Adhaeribacter arboris: one gene and its partner. The protein of the gene in region 2 binds, or shares a complex with, the protein of the main gene of each other region. Links are inferred from orthologs where the notes say so. Each region holds a gene or a part of one and is shown on either strand. Other genes may lie near its edges.

Region 1 (3,085 bases), 2.5 Mb from region 2 along the record:
TATTCCGGTTAAACAACCAGGTTTAATCTCTTAGATAAGCTAAGCACTTATCAATCTCTCTAATATACTCGTTTATTTTAAGTTTTAATTCTGTCGACTGGGCAGGCTCTGCTGCTATTGTATTTACAATTTTAGAAATATTATCTTTATTTTGAAAATTTTTTATTTCTTCGTCTTTTGTATCAATTACTGTCTGTAAGTTATGAATAATATAACGGGCCTGGTCCAAACTTTCCCGCACGGAATGATAACTAGCGATTAACTGCGTTATTCGCTGTTCTAAAAGCGCTATCTGTTCTAACTCCTGACCAGTACTCATACTATTTTCGAATTACAGCTCCTAATTGTCGTTCAAATTGTTGCATTAACCGGTTCATGGTACTGTCAATTACTTTATCAGTCAGGGTTTGCTGTTTGTCCTGCAAGATAAAGCTCATGGCATAGGCCTTTTTACCGGCCTCAATTTTATCGCCTTCGTACACATCAAATACATTTAATTGCTGCAGCAATTTGCGCTCAGTGCGCCAGGCAATGGTTTTAATCTGCTCAAAGGTAATATTCTTATCAATTACCAGCGATAAGTCGCGGCGTACTTCCGGGAATTTGGCTAATTCTTCGGCTACCAAATTATTCGAATAATTCCGGATCAAATAATCCCAGTTTAACTCGGCATACCATACTGGTTCCTTTACATCCAGCTTCTTCGTAATAGATTCGTTTAACAATCCCATCTGCACCATCGGCACCTCATTCCGGTAATAAGTTACTCCATTTTTAATATAACGATGCTCTACCGGTTGTACGTTCATTTGGTCGCGGGTAAGTTTTGTGAATAGATTTTGCACCACCCCAGCCAATTGGTGAAAAGTTGCTTTTTGCGAGGCTTGCTGCCAGGTTTCGGCGGTGGCGTTGCCCGTCACAAATAACGCTAGTTGCGTTTTTTCCTGATATTTATCTCCCGCTTTAACATACACTTTACCTAACTCATAAAATTTTAAATCTTTCTGCCGGCGGTTCATGTTGTGCCGCAAAACTTCTAATCCCGAAAACACTAAAGTCTGGCGCAGCACATCCAAATCGGCGCTGTTATAGTTCACAATGCGCACCAAAGAGGCATCCGGCTCTCCGCCAGCAACTTCGTAGTAATTTGAATTGGTAAGCGAATTGGTAATAATCTCGGAATAACCAGCGCCGGCCAGCATCTGACCCATGCTTTGTTTAATTACTTCCGGGTCAGGCTTCGGGAATTTAGCCAAGTAGCTCGTAGCCAAGTTAGGTGAAAGTGCGATATTGTTATACCCGTAAATCCGGAGAATTTCTTCTACAATATCGGCCTCGCGCTGCACATCTACTTTAAAAGGCGGCACCGAAAGCGCCAGTTCTGTTTCTGATTCTTCGGTAATACTAATGCCTAGATCCGTTAAAATTTCTTTGATGCGTTCCTGACCAATAGGCTGACCGATTAATTGGTTTATCCGGGCAATACTTACTTTTACCGTAAACGGCTGCACTGGCTGCGGATAAACATCTACTATTTCGGAACTTACCTCTCCGCCGGCTATTTCCTGCACCAAAAGCGCGGCGCGTTTCAAAGCCAGAATTACCCTATCCGGGTCGGTACCGCGTTCGAACCGGAACGATGAATCCGTTTTAATGCCGTGAATTTGCGAGGATTTACGGATAGAGGCCGGCTGAAAATAAGCAGCTTCTAAAAAGATGGTAGTAGTTTCAGAGGTAACGCCCGAATTTTTGCCGCCAAACACTCCGGCTATTACCATAGGTTCTTCGGCGTTGCAAATCATCAGGTCGGTAGAGCGCAAGGTGCGTTCCACGCCGTCCAGAGTAACAAACTTGGTTCCTTCTTTGGCTTTCTGCACAATAATTTTATCACCCGTAATTTTATCGGCATCGAAAGCGTGCATGGGTTGCCCGAGTTCGTGCAACACGAAATTAGTAATATCTACCACATTGTTAATCGGTGATAAACCAATAGCTCGCAGCCGGTGCTTTAGCCATTCTGGTGATTCGGCAACTTTTACCCCCGAAATAGTTAAACCCGCGTAACGCGGACAAGCTTCCGAATCTAACACTTCCACCGAAATATGGCGGCTGGTAGTGTTAATTTGAAAGCTATCTACATTGGGTAAAGTATAAGGTACTCGTAAAAGCGCTTGTACGTCACGGGCTACCCCCAGGTGAGAAGCGGCATCGGCCCGATTAGGAGTTAAGCCAATTTCAAATATCTCATCGGATTGCAAATTAAAATACTGGGCAGCCGGAGTACCGTTCGGTAAATCGGTGTCCAGCACCATAATACCGGCGTGCGACTCTCCCAAACCAATTTCATCTTCGGCGCAAATCATTCCTTCGGAAGCCGCGCCTCTGATTTTAGATTTTTTAATCTGGAAAGGTTCGCCGGTGAAAGGGTATAAAGTTGCTCCTTCGGTGGCTACCACCACTTTTTGACCCACCGCCACGTTAGGCGCGCCACACACAATTTGCTTGGGAGTTTCACCTCCAACATCAACCGTAGTCAGGCGTAGTTTGTCGGCATCCGGGTGCTTTTCGCAGGTTAATACTTCGCCGATTACAATGCCTTGCAGACCGCCTTTTACCCGTTCGTACGGGTAAAGTCCTTCTACTTCCAGGCCCGCACCCGTAAGTAAGGCTGCCACTTCAGCAGCCGGTTTATTTATTTGAATTAATTCTTGTAGCCAGTCGTATGAAATCAGCATGTAAATTTAGTCGCTAGTCAATAGTCCACGGTCGATAGTTGATAAGCTATGGTTTGTGAACCGCGAACTATTGACCGTATTAAAAAACAAATTTAGATAATTTAGAATTATTACCGGTTAATTTATTTTTTGGCATAACTCTTTTCGCCGGCCCGTACCGCGATAGGCAACCGGTTTTCGGCGGGAGGAATAGGACAACTATAATTGTAATTAAACACGCAGAAGGGATTATAAGCTTTATTGAAATCTAAAGTAATTATAGATTCGCCGGGAGCCGGCTTGGGAATATCCATAAAACGGCCACCTTCGTAGGTTTCGGAGCCATTCGTTCTATCCGTAAAAGGCACAAA
Region 2 (3,026 bases):
CGTTAGGAATAATCGGATTATCCGTAGTTTCGTCGCAGGCAACAAAACCGGTAAGCAGAAGTACAAAAAATAAGAAACGTTTAAAAATAGTCATAAAAACCTTTACCGGATTTGCGGCCGTGATAGCCGGCGTCTACTTTTTGTTTTTGTATACGGCTCGGCCGGAGCTTCGGATCATGGTAAAAAGCTTCGTACAGAGCATTGGTTACCGCAAAATTTACATCTACGCCAATCAAATCCATTAACTCGAAGGGACCCATTTTAAATCCGGTTGCCCGCATCAATGCGTCAATGGTAGGTATATCGGCAACGTTTTCTTCTAACACTTTTAAACTTTCCGTATAAAAAGGCCTTGCTACCCGATTAACGATAAAGCCGGGTGAATCTTGTACCCGTACCGGCGATTTGCCCAATTGTTTTGCTATTTCATAAATCGTATCGGCTACCTTGGTATTGGTGTTCAGGCCCGATACTACTTCGACTAAGGGCATAATCGGAGCAGGATTGAAAAAGTGCATGCCTACTACTCTTTCGGGAAACGGAACTTTAGCGGCAATACTCGTGATAGGTAAAGAGGAGGTGTTAGAAGCCAGAATAGTACTAGGTTGGTTGATAGTAGCTAATTCAGTTAATAAATTTTGCTTTACTTCCAGTTTTTCTATTATGGCTTCCATAATTAAATCGGCTTTAACCTGTTGTAGATCCGAAGTAAATACAATTTGTTTTCCTGCTTCGTTTTTCTGCTCCGGCGTTAATTTGCCTTTTTCAACTGCACGTTGCCAACTTTGTTCAATTACCTGACGGGCCTGGCTTAATACCGCCGGATTAATATCGTACAAGATGGTTGAGAAACCCGCTTGGGCACAAACTTGGGCAATGCCCTGACCCATAGTGCCGGCACCCACCACCCCGATGGTTTTAATTGAATAGTCGATAGTCGATAGTCCACGGTCCACAGAAAATTGTTATTTAAAGAGTGAATGAAAGTAATGGCTTGTATTTAATAAAATCACGATTTCAGAAGCCGTGAACTATCGACTATCGACCAAGGACTATGGTCTAAATCGATTCGAATTGGCGTAAAAACCGGACGTCGTTCTCAGTAAATAAACGCAGATCTTTTATCTGGTATTTTAGCATGGCAATACGCTCGATACCCATACCAAAGGCAAACCCAGAATAACGCACCGGATCAATGTTACAGTTTTTTAATACCTCCGGATCAACCATGCCGGAGCCGCCAATTTCTACCCAGCCACTTTGTTTGCAGATGTTGCAACCCGCTCCCTTACAAATTAAGCAGGAAATATCAATCTCGGCGCTGGGCTCGGTAAAAGGGAAAAATGAAGGCCGGAAACGAATTTTAGTGTCGGCGCCGAACATTTCCTGCACAAAATAATACAGGGTTTGTTTTAAATCCGCGAAGCTTACTTTTTCGTCGATAAACAGGCCCTCTACCTGGTGGAAAATGCAATGCGCCCGCGCGGAAATAGCTTCGTTGCGGTACACCCGACCCGGCGAAAGAGTCCGGATGGGTGGTTTTTCGTTTTCCATAACCCGTACCTGCACGCTGGAGGTATGGGTGCGTAACAACATGGCCGCGTCTTCGCCCACGAAGAAAGTATCCTGCATGTCGCGGGCCGGGTGGTTTTCGGGAAAATTCAGCGCCGAGAAGTTGTGCCAGTCATCTTCAATTTCCGGTCCTTCGGAAAGGTTAAAGCCAATCCGTTCAAAAATTCGGATTATTTCTTCGCGCACTAAGGTTAAAGGGTGGCGAGTTCCCAAAGTTTGGGGAATAACCGGTAAGGTAAAATCAAAAAGAATTTCGGTGGAGGCAGAGCTGGCAGCTTCTAGTTCTTCTTGTTTAGCTTTAAATTTAGCTATAGCCTGTTCTTTTAGCGCATTTAGTTCTTGGCCGTAAGCTTTCCGTTGCTCCGGGGCAATATTTTTAATACCATCGAATAAATCAGCAATCCGGCCTTTCCGGCCGGTATATAAATTCCGGAATTGTTCTAACTGCTCCTTATTGGTCAATTCAAAGGTCGCCACTTCTTGGGCTACCTGGACTAATTCTTCAAACATCATAAGTGCAAATATACACTTTATCAGAATTTAGCGAATGTACCCGTTAGGATAAATACTCCCTTTAAAGGTTATAAAAAAGCCAAATGCAACTTATCTGTTTGAAGCTTTTACTTGATTCTCTGAACATTAGTAAAAATAGAAAGAATAATTCACCGACTAATTCCGGCTTTTTACCGGTAAATCTTACCCTATTTGCTTTTTTCTTATTGTTCCGACTTCAATCGCCTAATACCTTTAGAACATCTTCAAAAAATTACTAATCTATCTAATAAGATTTCTATTTAAAGAAAAAAATTAAAAATCTGAGCTAAGTAAGGCCTGCTTTTTAAACAAAAACTAAATTTTTAGGTTATACTCTGGAAACTTTGGAAACAAAAATAGTTTCCTTAGTTTTGTGCCGGATGTAACGGAAATGGAAATCAAAGATAAAATTTTACAGGCAGCTTTTCGGCTGTTTATGCGCAACGGTATAAAAAGTGTTTCGATGGATGATATTGCTTTAAACCTGGGAGTGTCGAAAAAAACGCTTTATAAATGGTTCGAAAACAAAGACCAGCTGGTAATGGCTATGTTGCAGGACCATTTAGATAAGATGGTGGATGATTGCGGCAGTTTTACGATGCAAGCTAAAAATGCCATTGAAGAGCTTTTTCAGATGATGCAGATGATCCGGCAGCAATTAGCCGGCATGCACCCTTCGGTGTTTTACGATCTGCAAAAATACCATCAACCGGCCTGGCAAATCTGGATCACGCACAAAAACAAATTTATTCTGCAGCAAATTGCCCGGAACCTGAAAGACGGAGTGAAGCAAGGGTTATACCGAACCGATTTTGATCTGGATATAATGGCCCGCTTACGACTGGCCCAAATTGAAGATGTATTTAACCCCGAAATATTTCCGCCGGACAAATTTGATTTACAAAAAGTACAGTTAGCCA

Evidence for each region. The genes of interacting proteins can lie anywhere in the genome.
Region 1: the proteins of pheS (region 2) and pheT are in contact, whole or in part, in a crystal structure (PDB 6P24), measured with the Escherichia coli proteins. The link is inferred for Adhaeribacter arboris from one-to-one orthologs.

The regions. Positions count from the first base shown.
Region 1 is NZ_PYFT01000001.1:2,959,045-2,962,129, forward strand. Bases 29-3,036 are described here. They hold pheT (phenylalanine--tRNA ligase subunit beta), read right to left. Parts: upstream 2,736-3,036; coding sequence 321-2,735; downstream 29-320. Other genes in these bases: AHMF7605_RS12245 (hypothetical protein), read right to left, coding at 29-319; AHMF7605_RS12255 (DUF1684 domain-containing protein), read right to left, coding at 2,858-3,036. Also shown: more of AHMF7605_RS12245, read right to left, coding at 23-28; more of AHMF7605_RS12255, read right to left, coding at 3,037-3,085.
Region 2 is NZ_PYFT01000001.1:5,409,738-5,412,763, forward strand. Bases 72-3,020 are described here. They hold pheS (phenylalanine--tRNA ligase subunit alpha), read right to left. Parts: upstream 2,083-3,020; coding sequence 1,060-2,082; downstream 72-1,059. Other genes in these bases: AHMF7605_RS21960 (hypothetical protein), read right to left, coding at 72-94; AHMF7605_RS21965 (3-hydroxyacyl-CoA dehydrogenase NAD-binding domain-containing protein), read right to left, coding at 81-956; AHMF7605_RS21975 (TetR/AcrR family transcriptional regulator), read left to right, coding at 2,480-3,020. In the rest of the region: more of AHMF7605_RS21960, read right to left, coding at 1-71; more of AHMF7605_RS21975, read left to right, coding at 3,021-3,026.